3 regions of the Paenibacillus sp. YAF4_2 genome follow, and region 3 is predicted to be linked to each of the others. Evidence: riboswitches for the same ligand, from Rfam matches in the RefSeq annotation. Region 3 holds a riboswitch; each other region holds the start of a gene.
The links. A riboswitch is a leader RNA that binds a small molecule or an ion and turns the genes downstream of it on or off. The one in region 3 is predicted to bind ZMP and ZTP.

Region 1 (7,373 bases), on a different contig from region 3:
GTCAGGATGATGTTGATTGACTAACGATATTGAAGGAGCTGTCGTGGACAGCTCCTTTAGTTATCTCATTTGTTACAATAATATTGTATTAAAAACTGAAAATGCTAAAATTTCATTGAATAATTCAATATATTTGAAACAAACTGTTGACTTTGCCTGGAAAATGCCGATATACTCTCGATATATTAGATTAATTGGATAAAATGAGGTGATGAGACAACGGTGGTGTAAGGGGAAAATCGACACGAGCAGTCATTGATGAAAGCGCTTTAATTAATTCGATGAGGTGATGAATTTGATGTTGAAACGAAGTTTATTTGCTATTCTGTGTGTGCTGCTCTTGATTGCCCCTCAGGCGGCATTCGCCTATAAGAATCCGGCATCGCTGCCAGACGAATGGGGACAATATGGCCTTGGCGACCCTTATGTGTTGAAGTTTAACGGTACCTATTATTTGTATGTGAGCACGAGAGATACTGATATCGGGGTCAAAGTGTGGAGCTCGCCAGACCTTGTCAACTGGAGCTATGGAGGATTGGCCGCAACCGATCCGCTTACGAAGGGAGCCTACGCTCCTGAAGTCGTTTATTGGAACGGATATTTCTACATGTATACCTCTCCTGCCGGCAAAGGTCATTACGTGCTGCGCAGCGAGAGCCCGACCGGTCCGTTCACGGTGCAGACGGGCAATTTGGGCAACTCTATCGATGGCAACGTCTTCATTGACGATGATGGCAAGTGGTATTTCTATCATGCGAACGGAGCGGGAATTCTCGCGGCTACGATGCCTACGCCGACGACGATCGGCAACAGCGTCAATACGGGTGCAAGCATGGACGGTTGGACGGAAGGCTCTACATTGTTCAAGCGCAACGGCAAATACTATATGACGTATACCGGCAACCATGTATTCAGCAAAGGCTATCGGGTCGACTACGCAGTCAGCACAAACCCGCTCACGGGATTCGTGCGGGATACGGATAACCCATTACTGATTAGTACGGAAGGTCCGACAGTCGGTCTCGGCCATAATACGGTTGTCGTTGGCCCGAATCTGGATGCCCGCTATATCATCTACCACAATCTCGAAGGACCGGGCATTGTCGGACCTCTTCGCCATATGGGGATGGACCGGATCGTGTTCAACGGGGATAAAATGTCGGTGCTCGGGCCGACGACAACCGAGCAGCCGGATCCGGAGATGCCGGATTTCGAGGACCGGTTCAATGGCGCGGAACTCAGCCCGGCGTGGACGAATGTGGACGGTGGCAGCTGGAGCGTTGATTCCGGCCTTCTGCGGCAGCAAACCGCCGGTACTAGCAGACTGGTGACCACTGCTGCAACCGGAAGCAGCTATACGGCAGAATTTAACCTGCAGCTGGCTGAGTCCAGCGATACCGGCAGCCCGCGGCTCGGGGTCGTATTCTCCTACAAGGGCGATAAAGATTTCGGCACAGCGCTGTTAGATCCGGCGAGCAATTCGCTACAGACGCAGTTCCGGGTGAACGGCACCGATCTGGGATGGGTAGCGAGCACGCTTCCGGAAGGGTACGATTATACGAAGCTGCACAATATCCGGGTTGAGAAAGCAGGAGATACGTTCAAGATCTACGTCGACGGCATGTTGAAGCAGACACGCAACGTGATGCTGGGCGGCGGCGGCATCGGTTATGTAACGGAGAACACGAAGGCTAATTTCGGTTATACTGCTTTCAGCAACGACGTAAACGGCAGCAGCGATTTTGACGCCGCGAAACCGGTTCCGGGTCAAGTCGAGGCCGTTCATTACCTGTCAGGCGGCGAAGGGGTCGGGTATCACGACCAGACAGCGGGTACAATCGGCGATTACCGCGGAGAAAGCGTGGATACGGGCAAAGCAGATGACGGCACCTCACATATCACTGCTTTCGAGAAAGGCGAATGGCTGCAATACCGGCTGAACATCGCGGAAACAGGCAAATACGATATCGATCTTTCTTATGCGGATGCAGTCCCGGGCAGCAAGGTACAGCTCACTCTGGATGGTGGACAGCCGCTGGGCGAGTTTGAGCTGGAAGGAGACACTGACGCTGCTGGTGCAGGATGGCAAACCGCACAGCTGAATGGGGTAGAACTGCCGGCAGGGGTTCATACCTTGAAGGTCGCTGCCGTATCGGGCACTATCTCGCTGGATAAGCTGACGTTCCACCGGCACGTGGACGTTCCCGTTCTCTTTGATAACTTCGATGATGGACAGGATGACGGCTGGAAACGGTATGAAGGTTTCTGGAGCGTGAAGAGCGACATTGCCGAGGAGGAGCAGGCTTACGACGCTTATCATCCGATCCCGGGTGCGATTGGTACGGTCCACTATATCTCCGGCGGCGAAGGTGTCGGTTATCATGAGAATACACTCGAAAACATCGGCGGCCAGTACCGGGGAGATTCGGTCGACATACGATCCAATCCGGTCGATGGCGGTTACAACGTCGGCTGGAACCAGACGGGCGAATGGCTGAAGTATAACATTGACGTAGCGGAAGCCGGATCCTATAACGCAGAATTCAAAGTGGCTACTACGCTGGATGGAGGTCAGATCCGGCTGTGGCTGGACGATACGACGGATCTTACCGGCATCGTGGATATTCCGAAGACCGGTGACTGGAACATCTGGAATGTGGTGCAAAAATCCGGTGTTACACTCCCGGCAGGCAAGCATACGCTGAAAGCCGAGACGGTCCGCGGAGAATTTGATTTTGCAGGTATAGCGCTGACGAGGATGGATCAGCCGATACCAGTACCCGGCGTCATCGAAGCCGAGCACTACAAGCCCGGCGGTGAAGGCGTAGGCTATCATGATTTGACTCCTGCGAACATTGGGGGCAAATACCGCAGCGATAAGGTCGACATTAGATCCGCTGCATCCGGCGATCAGATCGTAGGCTGGAATCAAACAGGCGAATGGCTGAAGTACAACATCCGTGTCGCGGAAGAGGGACTCTACGATCTCGACTTGTGGGCAGCTACGACGTTTACGGATGCACAAGTCCGGCTATGGCTGGATGACACGACTGACTTGACAGGCGTACTGGGCGTTCCTGCTTCCGGCGACTGGAATAAGTGGAAATCGGTGACGAAATCCGGTATCCAGCTGCCCGCTGGCGATCATGAACTGAAGGTCGAAATTGTGAAAGGCGAGTTTGACATGACGAGACTGTCGCTCACCCAATTCGATAAGCCGCACGTACTGCCCGGATTTATCCAGGCTGCTGATTATAAGGCAGGCGGCGAAGGTACGGGCTACCATGATCTGACTCCCGCCAACATCGGTACGGAATACCGGAATGAAGCGGTCGATATCCGCCGGAATGCGGGCGGCAGCTACAATGTGGGGTGGAACGCTACCGGCGAATGGCTGGACTACAACGTAGATATTGCCGAGGCCGGCGTGTACAACGTCGATTTCGTGACCGCTACATCGATGGACGGAGCAAAGGTCCGGCTGTGGCTCGACGATGCAACCGATCTAACCGGTGAAGTTGATATTCCGAATTCCGTCACCTGGGAGAACTGGGCGACAACAACGAAGCAAGGCATCTATCTCCCGGCGGGTGCACATACCTTGAAGATCGAAACCGTCAAAGGTGAATTCGACTTCCAAGGAATACGGATTCATCAGAATCCGGTCGAACCGAAGGTTGTTCATACCGGCGAATATCAGGCAGCGGTCGGCAGCTTCGCGAAGACGACGATCGGGGATGCCAATTGGTCGGATTACAGCGTGGAGTCCGATATCAAGCTGATTAGCGATTCCGGTGACGGGGGCATTCTGTTCCGTGCGAGCAACCCGGCTCACGGCAAGGAGCTGAATCAGAACAATGCGAACTTCGTGCAAGGATATGTCGCGTACCTGAACAAACAGGGCGTTCATCTCGGTAAGCTGAATTACAGCTGGACCTATTTGACAGGGGTGCCGCTCGAGGTGAAGACAGGCGAATGGAAGCATGTAAAAGTCGTTGCGCAGGGTGCACGCATCCAAGTGTATGTCGATGATATGAGCAAGCCGGTTATCGACTATACAGACACTAGCGGCAGTCCATTCACACACGGCAAAGTCGGCATGCGGACATTCATGAATGAAACGAGCTACGATAATTTCACGGTTCTCCCTGCCCCCATTAATGCTCCTGCAATCAGTCAGTTGCTGGATTTGTTTGGTTCAGCCGGACAGTTAGACGAGAAGATAAGGAAGCAACTGGATAAGGAGCTTGAGCATGCAGCTGATGCGGTTAGCAAGAAGAAGCCGGATTGGAAGCAGGGGATCAAGCATCTGGAGAATTTGCTGAATCAGCTGAATAAAGAGAAGAAGCAGGAAGAGGTTTCCGATCAAGTAAAGATAACGCTAAATCGGAGCGTTAACGCACTCATTGAGGTGTGGAGCGAAAATCTGGGCAAGTAGCCGACAATGCCCCTGCCAAGAGGCGTCTAACTAATAAGAACGTCCCTGTACCGAAGGAGCTTCGGTGCGGGGATGTTTTGCGTTATTGTATAGGAAATTATGATGGTAGTCGATAGGATTTTGTTTTATTGGACATCTGATGATTACGCTAGCGTAAGAACGTTTGTTGAAGTAAAGGGCAGGATAATTCAATCGTTTCTCGAATACTTTCTGAGTTGGATAATTTTATAAGTTTTGTGAATATAACGTATCTGAAAAATACGCAATGATTATTTTTCGAAGGGATGATTAAATTGAAGCAAGGGTTATTAGTTTTTCTAAATGGAACTTCAAGTTCCGGAAAGACCTCCATATCGACTGAACTGATAAATCAGAAAGAGATTCTTTTTTATCATTTATCTATTGATGATTTTTTTAATAATTACAATGAATTTATTAATAATAAATTTCCAGATGAACCTATAAGAGCAGTAGATGATCAAGTTGTCGCACAAATACTTGATGATTCCATAATCTCAGTGTACTATTCGACAATTAAATTGTTATCAGAAATGGGTTTTAATGTAATCGTAGATACCGTAATCAACAATGACAAGAGGTTTAATGAGTTTCTTGATCAATTTTTCGATCATCCTACGTTATTTATAGGTGTAATATGCTCGAAAGAAGAACTCATAAGAAGAGAGCAAGCAAGAGGAGATAGAAAGATTGGACTAGCAGCTTCACAGTTTAGCAAAGTATATTGCTTTAATGAATATGACCTTGAAGTAAATACTGAAGAGTTAAATCCAATAGAATGTGCCGAAAAGATATTAAGTTTTATTAAGTCCAATAAGGATTACTCGGTATTTAAGAAATTAAGTAAAAGAAATGTTAGTGCTTCCTAGAGGGCGTATCCGACAGATAACACCATATTCAAGTATTGGGGCTATCGCCCCTACGGTCTGCCCGATGGATTTCTGAAATAAGCTAACGTAAGAACGTTAGTTGAGAAAAACACAATGGCAGCTGATCCAGATGATCAGTTGCCATTTTTTATTGAAGTAAAGGGCAGGATAACGAAAATAACATCTTTACTTCAGTAAATATTCTAACTATAATTACAGTAAATATTTGGTATGTGTGACTGGCGTAAACGTGGAGACCCACGAGGGAGCACATATTGTCATATGCCGTACGCCTGGGCAGAGGTAAGGGAGAGGTATCCCTTACCTCTGTGTGTTTTAGGCGGTAAGCATGATGGTCCAGAGAGAATGCGCTCGATCTGATTTTTAAAAAGTCGAAATAGATGTGTGCTGGATTAACAATCAGATTCATTCAGGGAGGGAATAACATGCTATACGAGTTGCGAATCTATACGATTTACGAAGGTCGAATGAATGCCATTCAAGACAGATTTAAGGAGCATACGTTTAGAATTTTCACAAGACTGGGAATGAAGGTCGTGAATTTCTGGATAGATGCAACAGGCCAAAATAAACTATATTATGTGATGGAATTTAAGGATATGGCGCAGCGTCAAAGGCTATGGGAGCAGTTTAAGAAAGACATCGAATGGATTCAAGTAAAACGCAACTCGGAAGAAAACGGAGGGCTCATAGTCGAAAAAATTGATGAATATTTTATGAATCAAGCTGAATTTTTCGGATTGGGAAAATGAACTAACTGAGAACAATAGCTCAATAGAAACAGTACGGCAGTTCATATATGATGAGCTGCCGTTTTCTCAACTAATGGGCAGTTATGCGCAGTAAAGCGGGGATAATAAAGATAATATCGATTATGGATTGGTAATTGTAATAATGTAAGGAAAATGAAAATAGTACCGATGAATGCTCGCTTCATCGGTACCATTATCTCAGTTCGACTTTCTTTACCCCATACTGTTTACCTTACCCCTGCGCAGTGGGGCGGACAACAAGCTCGCCTACATCAATATCGGCCGGCTGCTCGATCGCAAACGCAATAGCTCTGGCGATAGCTTCCGGCGGCATCGCGAATTCACGGTACTCTTCGAGCTTGGCTTTTATCTCTAGATTTGTCATTGTTTCCGCGGCGTTTGTCCGCGTCGAGCCAGGCGAAATGATTGTCACGCGCAGCTTATCGCCGGCCTCCTGGCGCAAACCCTCGGAGATGGCACGCACGGCAAACTTCGTGCCGGCATAGACCGCCATGTTCGGCACAATGCGATAGGCTGCTGTAGAAGCGATGTTGACGAAATGCCCGGAGCCTTGTTTGCGGAAGAGAGGCAGCGCTGCCGCAATGCCGTACAGAACGCCTTTAATGTTGATGTCAATCATCGCCTCCCAATCCTCGACACGCAGTTCATCGAACGGGGAAATTGGCATAACGCCGGCATTGTTGACCAGAACATCAAGCTTGCCGAACTGCTCACATGCCAACTTGACGAGGTTGGATAAGTCGTCGCGCCGTCTCACGTCTATGGCTGCATAGGCGGCTTCACCGCCTACATTCGTGATGCGGTCCGCCAGAGCCTCAAGGCGATCCAATCGGCGCGCCCCAAGCACGACTTTCGCACCTCGCTCAGCGAGCAGAAGTGCAGTCGCCTCACCAATTCCGCTGCTTGCGCCTGTAATGACGATAACTTTATCTTTGATTCCCGACATTATTACATTTTCGTTCGTTGTCACAGCCCAGTCCTTCTTTCATCTGAATATTGTCTTACACTTTGAATTATAAGAAATATCCTATTGAACCAGGTAGACGATTCATGCGCGTTCCTTGCCTATTCCTGTCCGGTTTCGTTACAATATCATTATCAGATTGTACGAAAAAGGATTGTGATTAAGCTTGAACCAACTCGTTTCCGAGTTAGCTCGGCAAATTGCACGCTATACGCCTGTGGATGGTACGCACAAAACAGCGATTCCGGAACTTTGTTTCAGGCGTGCATCCGAGGAATCAGAACCGACGC
Region 2 (7,373 bases), on a different contig from region 3:
CCCGGCAGCAATACGGAAGTTGAGGAGCATTGCCGACGCAATGTTGGGGTAACCTTTTCGTTATTTGAAAAGGTAGAGCTAAGGGGACAAAATGTCCATCCGCTTTTTCAATATCTTACGGAGCAGGCACCTTTCCAAGGTTATGATCCGGACAATGCTGCTGAGATGTGGATGAAGGATTTTCTCCAGCAGAATCATCCGGACTTGTACGACGGCGATGGCGTAAAGTGGAACTTCTCCAAGTTTCTCATTAACCGAGAGGGACAAGTGGTCGGCCGATTCGAGCCAACGACACAGCCGACCGATTTGGAGCTGGCTATTGAGGAAGCATTGTCGGCCGACTAGCTTAACAAATCGTGATTATCGATCTTCACATGGATATGGGGCTGAATGTCGATCTTCGGATATTCTGCCACCCTGCCATCCACTTCGAAATCCCGGATAATAAAATCCTCGGTATGAAATAATTGCGCTTTAATCTGCTCCAGTATCGACTGCATGCCTGCCCCTCCTTATCGGGTGAGTGTAAATGAAGGAGGGGTAATCGAGTGCTCCAGCGAAGTAAGTAACCCTTAGATAGAAAAATAGTTTGAGGGAGGCACTCTCAATGTACAAGTATTTGAAGTTAGCTATGGCTGTTATTTTCGTTTCTACGCTGCTTATGCAACCCGTCTATGCAGCGAGTAAGACGACAAAATTTAAGGTCACTCTGGTTAGTGTGGAGCTGGTTGAGAATAATCATGTCGGTAATGAGTGGTTCACAACGGCGTATATTAACGATAAAGAAGTGAAGGAGGGCGGCAGTGTTACCTTAAATCTGAAATCAACAGATAGTGTAAAGCTTAAGGCTTATGCTGAGGAACAGGATAAAATTCCGGATAGCAGCTCATCCAATACTGCCATTAAAGCTTCCTCCATAACCAAAACGATAAATAAAAATTTGAAAGTAGTCGTTACAGAAAATCGCGGCAGGTATTCCGGGAACACCGCCGAGTGGAAGTTTACTTTTAAAATTCAAAAGTAAATATAAAAAACGGTTGTCTTAATGGGGACTATCCTGTAAGACTAGCTGCGGTCCAATTAGACCCTACGGGGGTCTTATTGGGTGATTGCTGTGTGAAATTAGTAACGATAAGACCCTGAGAGGGTCTTATTTGCTAAATATGGGGAGGGAACTAAGCTTCTTTGAGCGTTCGGAGATGCAATAAGACCCTACGAGGGTCTTATTGGGTGATTGCTGCCTGAAATTAGTAACGATAAGACCCTGAGAGGGTCTTATTTGCTAAATATGTGAAGGGAACTAAGCTTTCATGAGCGTTCGGAGATGCGATAAGACCCTACGGGGGTCTTATTGGATGATTGCTGCCTGAAATTAGTAACGATAAGACCCTGCGAGGGTCTTATCGTTTTAGAGAGGGCCAGTTGGGACAGCCTTCTTATCTTATTTCTTGAACTTCGCAGCAAAAGCCCTTTCATCCCCATGGAATACGTTAATATCCACATAGGCATCGATACCGGAGATTCTGCCACGATTATTAAATTGCCAGAAGATCCAAGCCCGGTCGTCCTTCAGGGATGGATGCTTCACAATATCTCTGATCCAGATCTCATAGCCGTCGAAGCTTCCTGCTATGTAGGTGTTAAAAGTATCGTAGGTGACATACAGAATGGGCTTTTGCTTGTAATGCTGCTCCAGTTGATCCGCTAGGGTGGTTAGCTCACCTTGAATGAGTGGAACATCTTTATCCAGACTGATCTCAATATCGATGACTGGGGGAAGGTTGGCGGCCTCATTAGGAACCTCTTCAATAAAATGTGCAGCTTGCTGAGAACCGGTACTTTGAGTGGTGAAAAAATGATAGGCACCAATGAGCATGCCATTGCTCTTAGCCTGCTCCCAATTAGCAATGAAATGGCTATCGGTCATATCTTTTCCTTCGGTTGCTTTGATATAGATAAATTGCCACTTTCCGCTGTCAGCGACCTTCTTCCAATTAATTTCCCCCTGATAGTGAGAGACATCGATTCCTCTTACATCATATTTGGCCGCGAACAAGCTGTTATGCCAGATGATCCCCTTGTATTCTAGTACCACGGCAATAAGGAGTAACAGCAGCAGCCCAGCGATTATTTTATGCCATCTCTTTAGCTTCATGGCTACACTTCCTTCAATGAATACTAGACTTACAAAACATCCCGGATTAATAGACGATATCCTGCCTTTAATTGTTTCAAATTCACTCTTGCTTCCGGCCGATGTTCGGAATAGTATAATAAGTAAATATCTGGTATGTGCGACTGGCGTAAACGTGGATAACCACGAGGGAGCACATATGTCATCAGCCGTACGCCTGGGCAAAGTATTTGTTCTCGTTACTTTTACGAGAATGAGTACTTTTTTATTTTTAGGAGGATGAGGATATGGAACAGGTGCAGAAGAAGAGGAATGTAGCGATTCTGATCTACGACAATGTAGAGATATTGGATTTTACCGGACCGTACGAAGTGTTTATTACGGGCAGTAATTTCGGACAGGATTTCCATGTCTATACGGTAGCCGAGCATAACCATCCTATCACAGCATTAGGTAATCTCAGCGTGAATCCAGCGTACACCATCCATGATTGCCCGAAGCCAGATATTATGCTCATCCCCGGCGGCCGTGGTGTTCGGCAAGAATTGAACAACAGAGTACTAACGGACTGGATCCACAGCTGTGCGGATGAAGCTGAGCTCATATTGTCTGTATGTACGGGAGCGCTGCTTTTAGCTAAAGCTGTTGAATTGGAAGGGCTAAAGCTGACCACCTATCATCTTGCTATTGAGGAATTAAGACAGATTGCGCCTGAATCGGCGGAAATTATTGACAACGTTAAGTATGTAGATAACGGCAAGATTATTATGTCTGCGGGTGTATCTGCCGGTATAGATATGTCCTTATATGTAATCAGCAAGCTTCATAGCGAAGAGCGGGCCCTAAAGACAGCGAGGTTGATGGAATATGATTGGACGCCAAGAAAGCATTCCTGATCAAATATAGCGAGCTACCTCAATGATAAGATAACTGCAAATGTAAACGAAGGAGCTGGGTAACTGAATTCAAATGGAACATTATACGAGAGTCCAACAAGCCATCATTTTTATGGAAGAACAGCTGCAGGAGCCTCTTAGCTTAGAGGCCATTGCCAAGGAAGCGGGGTTTTCGGTCTATCATTTTCAAAGGATCTTTCACGCTATTTCTGGATTTACGGTTCAGGAATACATTCGGAAGAGAAGATTAAGCGTCGCTGCTGCGGAGCTTCTGGTTACCAGAAAAACGGTACTAGACATCGCTGTGTCTTATCAATACGGCTCGCAGGAGGCATTCACCCGTGCTTTCAGTAGTTATTTCGGCGTAACTCCAGCTAAGTATCGTAAACAGCAGCAACCACTTGCTTCCCAGCATCCAATCGACTTCATTGCTCTAACAGCCAATATTCGAGGAGGGCTGAATATGTACAAACCGGACATAGTCGAGCTTCCTACCATTCGTATTATCGGGTATAACTACGCAACGAATTTGAATAACGAATTATATTTTGAGGAGATTCCGAGGTTTTACGGGCATTTTGGCAGCAATGAATATTTTATGCGTATCCCAAACAAAGCCCGGCCGGCCTTTGCCTATGGTATTTCCCACTCCTTCCGTGAGGATGGTGCTTTTTCCTTCCTTATTGGCGAGGAGGTCACAGCATTTGCAGAAGTGGAGGAGGGCTTTGACTGCCTGGAGCTTCCAGCAGGGAAATACGCAGCATTCCGTAACAGCAGCATGCCTGAACTTGGGCAAAATACTTGGAAGTATATTTACGGTACATGGCTGCCTAACAGCAATTATGAGCGTGGAGAAGGGCCGGACTTTGAGGTAACAGATGTGATGTATTCTACACCTGAGAATATTAGTATGACAGTCTATATTCCCATTCATTAAAACGTCAATTCACAGGGCATGTTGGATATTCCAACATGCCCTGTTTTGCATATAAAAAGAAAAATGTTCCAAAACTATATTGACACCCGATATATCGAGTTGTAATATATAGCCATAAGATGTATCGCGTGTCGATATATTAGAGGGGAGAGAAAAAGACTGAACGATGTGAAAGAGATGCTGCCGCTGACGGAAGCTTTTTATTATATCTTAATTGTTCTATATACGGAGCCTTCGCATGGATATGGGATTATGCAGGATACCGAGAAAATGAGTAACGGACGGGTCAAGATTGGTGCCGGCACTTTATACACGGCGCTCAATACCTTGCTCAATAAAGGGTTAATTGAACTTTATCCTGTGCCTGAGGGAACGGATACCCGGCGTAAGATGTATGCCATTACGGAGAATGGCAGGCAGGTTGTGTCTGCGGAAGTCGCAAGGCTGGAAGAGCTTCTGGACGTAGGGCGTCAGGCTCTGATTACGAAGAAGGGGTGAGGCTGTTGAGTGAAAAGCTGGAAAAGCGTCATCGGCTGATTATGGCCTGGAATTATGAGAAGGGAGAGCAATGGATGAATGAGTTGTCGAGCCAAGGATTACATTTTAAAAAAGGCGGACTCATAAGCAGCTCTTTCGTGCGTGATGAATCGGTTCGGTATACGTATAGGATGGATTATCAGACCGGACAGTCTCGGGAAAACGGGAAATTTCAGGAGTATCTTGATTTATATCAAGATGCGGGCTGGGAATATGTCAGTTCATTCGGATTGACCTGGCATTACTTCCGAAGGGAGTGGCAGCCGGGTGAAGAGCCTCAGCTATATACAGACCGTGAATCTTTAATTATGCTCTATAAAAGGCTGCTGGGAGTTATAAGCGCTATGTTGTTCGTTAATCTCTTTATCATGATTTTGAACATGGTTAATCTGAATACTTTCTTTACAGAGGGGCTCTGGACGATAGGTATTCCGCTGATGATCCTCTATCTTGGACTGTTTACCTTGTTAGGATATGGCTGCTGGAAGATAAAGAAGAAAGTAAATAATCTTAAGCTGCAAGTATAGTCTTGAAGGCTGCACACCTTAGGGTTTGCAGCTTTACAATAAAGGAGTGAGATCAGAATGAAACAAAATCAGTTAGGCAGCTCAAAGCTGCTCGTTGGAGAAATTGGTCTAGGATGCATGTCGCTTGGAACCGATGAACAGAAGGCAACAGCTCTTATTCATGAAGCATTGGAGCGGGGTGTTAACCTGCTGGATACCTCAGATCTGTATGACAGCGGGCTTAATGAAGAGCTGGTAGGCAAAGCGATCCGTGGACGGCGTGATCAGGTTGTGCTAGCGACGAAGGTTGGCAACCGGAGAATTCCTGGTCAAGAAGGATGGGCATGGGATCCGTCGAAACAATATATTTTATCGGCCGTAAAAGAAAGCCTTCGCAGACTAGGCACAGACTATATTGATCTGTACCAGCTGCATGGCGGAACGATTGAGGATCCGATCGAGGAGACGATCGAAGCGTTCGAGCAGTTAAAACAGGAGGGCATTATTCGGGAATATGGCATATCGTCGATTCGTCCAAATGTGATTCGGGAATATGCTGCTCGCTCCTCTATGGTCAGCGTGATGAATCCTTATAGTATCGTAGACCGACGTGCAGAAGAGTCGGTTCTACCGCTCTTGGAGGAGAAGGGGATTAGTGTCATTGCGCGAGGGCCAGTTGCGAGTGGTGCTCTAGCGGCGAATAGACAGCCGTCCAAAGCTGTGCCAGATTATGAGCTGGACGAGCTGCTTCATCTCCGTGAGCAGCTGCAGCAGTTGACGAGCACAGAGAGAAGTCTTTCGCAGCTTGCAATCCGCTACTCGCTTAGCCATCCGGCTGTAGCGGTGGCGATTCCGGGAGCCAGCTCCCGTGAACAGCTTCTTCAAAATATTGCGGCCGCCGATATTCCAGCATTAACAGGGGAAGAAGTGCAATTGATTCGCCGCTTGAGCAAAGCGGGCGTATACAAGGTTCACCGGTAATACCAATTCCATGGACCGGAGGCAGTTGTGCAGATATGGAAAATGCGAATAAGTACAGGCTTAGCAACCAAGAGATCGGAAAGATGGTACATGAGACATTTGGACAGGGCTTTCGCTCGGCAAGTGAGCTTACGGACGGCTGGGCTAATATGGCTTACTCCATCATGCTGGAGGATGGCCGGAAGACCGTTCTGAAGATTGCCCCTTCCAAGGATAAACTAATGATGCGCTATGAGAAAAACATTATGAAGACAGAGGTAGAGTCGATGAGGCTTGTCGCTGCCAATCCAGCTCTGCCGATCCCTCGAATTTATACGTATGATTCAACTTGTGAGCTGATCCAGGCGGAGTATTTCTTTATGGAATTTGTAGAAGGAACCGCATTAAATCAAATAAGAGACTCCCTTACACCGGAAGAGCGGGAGGTTATCATACGCCAGCTTGGCGGCTATAGCCGGACGATCAATGACTATAGGAACAGCTTTTTTGGCTCGCTTCAACCTGATGGGCGGAGAAGTGATAGTTGGGCGGAAGTGTTCGGTGGCATGCTGGAGGATGTGTTAGCTGATGGGAAGGACGCCAATGTCGCTTTACCTGTATCGTATGAGGAGATCGAGAAGGAGATCGCTCGGGCAAGTGGACTTCTTACGGATGTAAAGGAAGCCTGCTTAGTCCATTGGGATTTGTGGGATGGTAATATATTTGTGAAGGATGGAGCTATCTCCGGCCTTATCGATTTCGAGCGGGCATTCTGGGGCGATCCGTTATGTGAATATTATTTTGGCCGGCTTACGCAGGAGTGGTCGAACGCTTTTTACGCTGGATACGGGTTCAATGGTCTAACCGAGGTCGAGCAGAGAAGACGGATGCTGTACGATTTCTATATGGATCTCATATTCGTGATTGAATGCACGTACCGCAAATACGAGAATCAGGATCATATCAAGTGGACGCATGAGAATTTCAAAGAGGGCTTCAAGCGATTGCAGGCCTTATAAAATAACAGAAGCTGATGACGGTTTATGGACCGTTATCAGCTTTTTTAGTTATAGCTTCTTCATCACCTCGAATATACGAAGGTCGTTAATCGTTTGGATGACCATCGCCGAATCGGGCATTTGGAATTTTCTCAGAATGGAATTGATTTGCTTCTTGATTGTTTCGTATTCGACACAGCGCTCCTCGGCAATTTGCTTCCGCTTCTTGCCTTCGCACAGCAGACGAAGCACCTGCAATTCGCTTGGTGTCAGCTCGGAAATGATCTGGATAATATTAATCAGGCTGTTCTCCGCTCGTTTCACACGTGCAAATTCTTCCCGTATTTTCTCGGCAATCATCGGGCGGATGGGGGAGGCATTTATGTAGGCGGAGCGTACAGCTTC
Region 3 (7,373 bases):
TTCATGCACAACCGAATAGAGGTAATCTCCCCCGCCATCTTTCAAGAAACACAAGTTCTCCGGCAGGTTAGGATAAATCCAATCCGAAAGACGGTTTGCTAATTGCTTGAGCAGGTTCCCGCTTCCTTCACAGCATCTATAGAAATAATAAGTTCCCGCAGAATAAAAGGCATGACTTTTATAACTATTTTTTATTCGTATTACTTCGTCCATATTTCCGTTTTGGATAACGATCGTTTTCATCAGATACGGCTCCAACGCCTCTAATACCTTTATGTACCTACACTCAGCGATATTAGCAGGAATCTTTTCCCCCAGTACAAAACATTCCGAATTACGTATTGCCAAATCAATGAGCTGCTCGTAGGCTTCGCCTCTAGCATCTGTATACATTCTCACCTTACTACTCTCCTTTCCCAATAATCCAATACTTTCCACAAATTCCTTTATAAAAATTAGACGTAATGGATTAAAAAAAGTTCAACTTAATCTTCCTTTATAGCTTCCATAATTTCTGTGAGTAGACTAACCAGAGCTTGTAATTCCTAACCTCTTCCCTAAAATCATAAACCTTATCCATATTTGTGAAATGACCGATCGTCGTTATAGGTATTTTCAACTCAGCCCTGCTCTTTATAGCCCTTGATAAATCAATGAATAACCCCTCATTTGTGATTTCCAACAGCGCCGATGCAACATCCTTAGGGATATCATTTATTTTTCTTCCCGTTATCTTACGAAGTTTCAAAGGAATTACATTGGCTAATAGAATCTCGTAATCTTGTAAGTCGGTCACATAAAGCTTGTTAAACCAGCCATCATCATGTGCATGATAGGCAAATCTAATTTTAGGTATCCGAGTAAGTGGTCTGGCAAGGTGACTGAAAAATAATAACTCCGCAATGTCATTGCTGCTTAATGTATCTAAATCCTCTTCTTTCGAGAAGTCCACCCAAACAAAATCTCCATAGCGATAAACGTCATCTTCAATCAGTTCATTAATTTCTTCCTTCATCACATAATCAAATCTGGAATGCTGATTCCAGTTTTCGTTATGAAAATCATGCTTCAGTAAAATAAGATTCTCCGGTCTATTCGATACCCCATTCATAAATTCATAGAATTCAATCCCAAAAGAATAAAAACAATTCGCCTCACGCTGACTTTTGCTTACATAGATTAAATCTCTAATTTCCTTTTTCTTCATCTGCCATCTCCTACTCATGAAAGCTTATTTCGAAACTGAAATTGAATATCTTGATTGGTAACATCAATAAACTTTACCAATAACGAGATTTTGTTTTCCTTATTAATACGTTCCCAGTAATAGTCTGCTATCTCATTAATAGAATCGAATAATGGCACCTCGAAAGGTTCCCCTTCGAATGGTTTTAGTACACCATCCTGCTCACCGTTGTAGGTGTGAATGCAGTGACCAATGCCTCTTTTGAAATTATTGTATGAATAACTATGTCGTAAGCAAACGGAGGGGTCATTATCATGTGTTTTTAATATCGACAAAGCGTACTGTTTAAGATCTGTGTTTATCACAGCTGAAATTCTTGGGGTAAAATGAGGCGCATCTGGCTCAAACTCTCTGAGCACTAACGATTGTTCGAAGGTCCGATTATGCTGCAGCCCCTCATAGATCGTATCCGTTTGATCACCATTCGAGACAATATGAATGTTCCTCCAATGACGAACAGGGTAATAAATAATGAGTGATGGATCTTCCATTTGTGCGGGATCAAATGCTCGGTTCTTGACGCTGCTTCCCTCTCGTTCAAAAACACGGTTACGACTGTTCGCGCTTCTGCCCATAATCCAATACACCTGTACATAATGTGTTCCAGAAGGAGTCATCCCCGCTATAAGCGTCCTGCCGGGATATGGTTTATCAAATAATTCGGTTTGTGCTGTTTTCACTTCGCTTGCTCCTCTCGGGTAAACATAAAGAGGTAAGGGGATAATCCCCTTACCTCTGCCCAGGCGTACGGCCGTAGCTTATATGCTTCCTCATGGATCTCCATGTTCGCCAGTCACATACAAGTTTTAAATTACTTCACATCATACTAAGTACTTCCAGATAAATCAATCAATTAGTTATCGGATCAGCCGGTGCATAACGGTATTTACTCGCTTGTTCGTAGGCATAGGCTAATCGGAAAAGCACAGGCTCACTATAGGCGGTTCCGACGAATGTGATACCTTGCGGTCCTTTTGTAGTGTAGCCACCTGCGGCTATGATGCCTGTTTCTGCGTACCCGCCCGGCACGGTAATGGCAGGATATCCTGCGCGTGCAGACAAATCGAGCCCTTCCTCATTACCCAGAAAAAGTAGTGCGTCCAGCTGATATTCCCTTATCGCGTGATCAATACCTTGATCCCTTGAGAACTCGTGGTTAAGTCTTAAACTCTCGAAGTACTCCGGTTCTGACAATGTACCACTTGTCCTATTCGAGAAAATCAGTGTGCCTTGACCATATTTCAACGCGATATCGCTATTTGCTTCGTTATAGGCGATAAGTTCATCTAATGTTCGTACAGATGCGCCGGGTCCAGCGTTAGCTAAATAATCATTCAACCCTTTTTTGAACTCGAACTGCATGATATCCCAGTCCCACTTTGCACTTTCGCAAGGTAATGTCACCGGGTCGATCACGATAGCACCACGTTCCTTGAACAAGGCGATCGCTCGCTCAATAATCTCGGCCCTAGCATCGTCCAGTCCTTGATAATAGAAACGCGGAATGCCAATTCTCGCGCCTTCCAAACCTTTTGCATCCAAGAAAGGGGTATAATCCTTATACGCTATTCGCCTGCTATCTTGCATGGCAGCATCTTCTGAATCAACCTCCGTCATGGCTCCGAGTAAGATTGCAGCATCCCTGACCGACCGTGTCATTGGACCAGCTGAATCTTGACTTTGCGTAATCGGGATAATACCTGTTCGACTTACAAGCCCAATTGTCGGCTTTATACCAACAATGTTGTTTTGTGAGGATGGGTTGATAATTGAACCAGAGGTCTCTGTTCCGATAGAAGCGGCGCACAAATTCGCGGCAACTGCTGCACCAGATCCAGAACTTGAGCCACCCACGAACAACTCACCAGGACCATATGGATTCAGCGTCAGGCCTCCCCTAGAGCTATACCCTGCCCACATCATATAGGACATATAATTTGCCCATTCCGTCATGTTTGCCTTCCCAAGGAACACGGCTCCCGCAGCTCTTAGTTGTGCTGCTACACCCGAATCTTTCGGAGCGTAATGTTCCGCAAGAGCGACCGAACCTGCACTGGTATGCATACGGTCACCTGTATCGATATTGTCTTTAAGCAAGATCGGGATGCCGTGTAGTGGTCCACGGGTTCCCTGTTTCTCCCGCTCAACGTCTAGCGCCCTCGCTACCTCTATTGCATCCGGGTTAACTTCTAGAACCGCTTTCAGCATCGGATTTAACTGCTCGATGCGGTCCAAATACCAGCGAACGCAAGATTCCGACGATAACGCACCTGTCTCCATAGCTGCTTGTAAAGAAACGATGTCTACTTCTATTAAATTTAGATCTATTGTATTGTCCATTAGACTTACTCTCCTCTTGTAATAACACTTTATTACCATCTTACCATTTATAGCCAGATCATAGAGAATAAAAAATAATTATAGTTATGCTAATCTGATCGTATATAAAAAAGCAGCCCCACAACGGGACCGCTTCTTCCTTCTAACCACCTATTTAGTTGCTCGTCAACGAATAATCGTCGAAGAAGAACGTGCCGCGCATGTCTTTGAAATACGTATAGACGCGAACCTTAGCCGTATTGGCCGGTGCTGTATACGTACCATGCACATTCTCGAAGCCGGAAGTTGTTGTTCCGCTGTAAGTTGAAACTGTATTGTCCGCTAATACATTGCCCGATGCATCAAGGAATTGCACTTTGAACTGCAGTGTGCTGCCCGTGTTGGACGTGATATTCACATACCCGTCAAAGGTATAGGATGTGCCTGCCGTTGCATTCACATCCTGATACCAGCCGAACCAAGGACCCGTATCGCCGTTGATCCGAATAGACGCGTAGCCCGAACGATAAGTTGATGTATTACGGGATACGTAATAATCCTGCTCGTATGTCCATGAGGCTGGACGATTGCTGCCATTGTCCGTCTCGAAGCCGGCGTTTGTCAGCAGGTTGCTGCCTCCCGAAGCAGCATCAGTAGTGACGTTCAGTGCAGTGCTTGCTGCTGAGACGTTTCCTGCCGCGTCCTTCGCTTTAACAGTGAAGCTGTACGCTGTATTTGCCGTAAGGCCTGTTACTTGGTAGGATGTTGCACCTGTTGTGGACCCAGCCAGTGTCGTACCTCTGTAGATATCATAGCCGGTTACCCCTACATTGTCTGTCGATGCTGTCCAAGACAAGTTAACGGTTGTTGATGTTTTCGATGGCGATGTTAATCCCATTGGCGTTATTGGTGCTGTAGTGTCTGCCATCGCATTCGTTGTTACGTTCAGCGCACTGCTAGCTGCAGAGGTATTGCCTGCAGCATCCTTCGCTTTAACCGTAAAGCTATAAGCTGTTGAAGCTGTCAGAGCTGTTGCTTGGTAAGTTGTTGCTCCTGTCGTGGAACCAATAAGCGTCGTACCTTGATAGATATCATAGCCAGTTACACCTACATTGTCTGTCGATGCTGTCCATGACAAGTTAACGGTTGTTGATGTTTTCGATGGCGATGTTAATCCAGTAGGCGCTGTAGGTGCTGTTGTATCGGCTGTGCCACCGCTTCCATCCGTCAGCGAGAAGTCATCGAAGTATAATGAGCCTTTGAGATCCTTCATGTAAATATATACACGAGCTTTTACCGTGTTTGCTGGCGCTGTACGCGATCCATTTACATTGGCAAAGCCCGTATTTGTACCCGTATGCGTATACAGCAGGTTATCCTGCAGGATGTTGTTCGAAGCATCCAGGAATCGAAGTCTGAACTCGATAGTTGTACCGTTATTGGCTGCTGCATTATAGTAGCCATCGAAGGTATAAGCCGTACCTGTTGTTGCTGCAGCATCCTGATAGAAGCCAAGCCATGGTCCTGTATCACCCGACATCTTCATCGAAGCCGTGCCGCTGCGCTTGACTGAAGTGTCACGTGAGCAGAAATAATCATTTTCGCAAGTCCATTGATCCGGCTTGTTGTTGCTGTTACTTGTATCAAAGCTTGGATTCTGCAGCTTGTTGACTGGAATCGGTGCTAAAGTCGTTACACTAATCGTGCTGCTTGCCGAGGAGGTGTTATTGCGCGCATCCCTTGCTTTCACAGAATAAGAATAAGTTGTGAGCGGTGTCAGGCCTATATCGGTATACGTTGTTGATGTACCGCTTACCGTACCCGCTATATTGCCATTCCGGTAAATATCATAGGCAGTTACACCCACATTGTCAGTCGATGCTGTCCAGGAGAGATTCACTGAGATGTCCAGTTTGGACGGTGAAGTCAATCCTGAAGGTGCCGATGGAGCGGTCGTATCTGGCGGATTGGTTGTCACGTTAAGTGTGCTGCTTGCCGAGGATTCGTTCCCAGCATTGTCCTTGGCTTTTACAGTGAAGCTGTATGCCGTGTTAGCTGTTAGGCCAGTCGCTGTGTACGTTGTCGCGCCTCCAGTTGAGCCGATCTTCGTCGAACCGCGATAAACATCATAATCCGTTACACGAACATTGTCTGTAGAAGGCGACCAGGACAGATTCACTGTCGTATCAGTCTTAGAAGGTGAAGTCAGGTTCGTTGGTGCCGACGGTACTGTCGTATCTGGTGCGTTGCACCCTTCACATTCGATCTTCACCGCAATATCACGGCTGAAGGATGGTACATTGTTCAATACGAGATTGCCGCCAGTCGCTTGAACGCTGCTTGTTGTACCATATGTGCCCGTATACGTATTGTAGTAAGAGACATTGTAGTAATTGTTAGGCATAGGAATGGTAAAGCTCATACCGCTTACTGTTCTTGGATTCGTTACGGTGTGATTAGCTTGTGTATCATTAATCCAAAGGTATGCGCGGGAATTGTCCTTAAATCCTCCAATCTTCGTGTTGTTCGACTGCAGACCGTAGTCCACGAACGGCATGTTGATCAAATGATCTTCCTCTGGTTGTATGAAGTTCGCGAGCTGCGTATAGATGGCTTTAAAATTCGACGGAAGTGCGAAACCGCTTTCAAATGTCCACCACAAACTGCCGCCTGCTGCTCCTGCGCGGAATATTGGACCCCAAAGCGAGTTATGCATGTATTCGTCTATGGTTGGATCCGTCGTTTGATCGGTATCTGCTTTGCCGACTTCCCCGATGAAAGCTGGTTTGCCAGGTGCTAGAGTATGCAGATTATCAATCTGTTCTTCCCAAGCATCCACTACACCTGCGCTGGAATCGTAACGATGGACGTTCGTAGCGCTTAGTGTTGTGAGTGTCTCCCACGATTGCTGCCCCGAACCGGCATGGTCCTTCCAGGCGAAGCTTGTCGTTGTCGGGTGATGGTAGAAGTCTAAGCTCTTCCAGTAGTTATCCATAGTCGCATGCCAGCTGGCACGGATTGCAGGCGTTGTATCGACGCGGTTGTCGGACTCATTCCAGTACTCCAGCATGCCAAGTGCTCGGCTGTAGCCGAAGCGGGCGAACATATACCGGAGAAGCTTTTTCTGATAGGAGATCGCTGTTGGATTGGTCCAGAAGTCGGCGTTGTTCTCCGAGTAGGTGGACGGTCCACCATTCACTTGGTTATAAGCATTAACGTTCCATTGGTAATACATATCGCCAAAGCTGTTCATCGTCAGCATGATATACACGTTATTAGCTGCTGCAGTGTCGAGCATCTGATCCATACGAGCCTGATTATCCAGCTGATACTTACCAATACCGGCATAGTTGATTGACAGACCAGCTTCATTAGCCGTGATGGGTCCCCACTCTGCCGCAAAGCTGCTCCACCAGCATGAATACCAGACACGGAGGAAATTCATTTTAGCTGGCAGCAAATTTGGAATCTCAGTCGTGACTGCTGTCGAGTCCGATGTATTATTCCAGGCGAAGTTTGTTCCGAGAAGTGTAAGCTGGGAGCCGTAGCTGTCCATAAATCGATCACCTTGTGCTGTCATGAAGCCGCGATTGTTGCCTGCCCCACCTGCTGTAAAGGTGTACGTCGAGGATGTCCCCGTCCCGCTTGCGTCAGTGACGCTCAGCACAACACTATGTAAGCCTGCCTGGCGCGGGGAATAACGGACAGCCCATTTGGGCGATGAGTCCGACTTATAGAAGCCTGGTACAGACTCCACTGCTCCCGAAGGCGTCGTGAACGTCGCGGTTACATTGACCTCATCCGGATT

Region 1: it holds a riboswitch for ZMP and ZTP, as region 3 does, so the genes downstream of both, AB4Y93_RS10560 (NIPSNAP family protein) here and AB4Y93_RS01915 (IMP cyclohydrolase) in region 3, are expected to answer to the same signal.
Region 2: it holds a riboswitch for ZMP and ZTP, as region 3 does, so the genes downstream of both, AB4Y93_RS17245 (DJ-1/PfpI family protein) here and AB4Y93_RS01915 (IMP cyclohydrolase) in region 3, are expected to answer to the same signal.

Annotation. Positions count from the first base shown of each region.
Region 1 is NZ_JBFRCT010000004.1:2,353-9,725, reverse strand. It holds gene AB4Y93_RS10570 (carbohydrate-binding protein) at 299-4,438, shown strand; gene AB4Y93_RS10565 (chloramphenicol phosphotransferase CPT family protein) at 4,732-5,325, shown strand; ZMP/ZTP riboswitch at 5,551-5,631, shown strand; gene AB4Y93_RS10560 (NIPSNAP family protein) at 5,772-6,098, shown strand; gene AB4Y93_RS10555 (SDR family oxidoreductase) at 6,331-7,065, opposite strand; gene AB4Y93_RS10550 (AraC family transcriptional regulator N-terminal domain-containing protein) at 7,250-7,373, shown strand, end outside.
Region 2 is NZ_JBFRCT010000007.1:51,135-58,507, forward strand. It holds gene AB4Y93_RS17225 (glutathione peroxidase) at 1-345, shown strand, start outside; gene AB4Y93_RS17230 (hypothetical protein) at 342-500, opposite strand; gene AB4Y93_RS17235 (hypothetical protein) at 608-1,024, shown strand; gene AB4Y93_RS17240 (glycoside hydrolase family 25 protein) at 1,442-2,155, opposite strand; ZMP/ZTP riboswitch at 2,285-2,364, shown strand; gene AB4Y93_RS17245 (DJ-1/PfpI family protein) at 2,422-3,030, shown strand; gene AB4Y93_RS17250 (AraC family transcriptional regulator) at 3,104-3,967, shown strand; gene AB4Y93_RS17255 (PadR family transcriptional regulator) at 4,145-4,465, shown strand; gene AB4Y93_RS17260 (DUF2812 domain-containing protein) at 4,471-5,031, shown strand; gene AB4Y93_RS17265 (aldo/keto reductase) at 5,089-5,991, shown strand; gene AB4Y93_RS17270 (phosphotransferase family protein) at 6,027-6,989, shown strand; gene AB4Y93_RS17275 (response regulator transcription factor) at 7,038-7,373, opposite strand, start outside.
Region 3 is NZ_JBFRCT010000001.1:390,337-397,709, reverse strand. It holds gene AB4Y93_RS01925 (leucine-rich repeat domain-containing protein) at 1-399, opposite strand, end outside; gene AB4Y93_RS01920 (peptide ABC transporter permease) at 497-1,207, opposite strand; gene AB4Y93_RS01915 (IMP cyclohydrolase) at 1,222-1,926, opposite strand; ZMP/ZTP riboswitch at 1,977-2,053, opposite strand; gene AB4Y93_RS01910 (amidase family protein) at 2,096-3,586, opposite strand; partial or broken gene AB4Y93_RS01905 (fibronectin type III domain-containing protein) at 4,197-4,784, opposite strand; partial or broken gene AB4Y93_RS01900 (fibronectin type III domain-containing protein) at 5,289-7,373, opposite strand, start outside.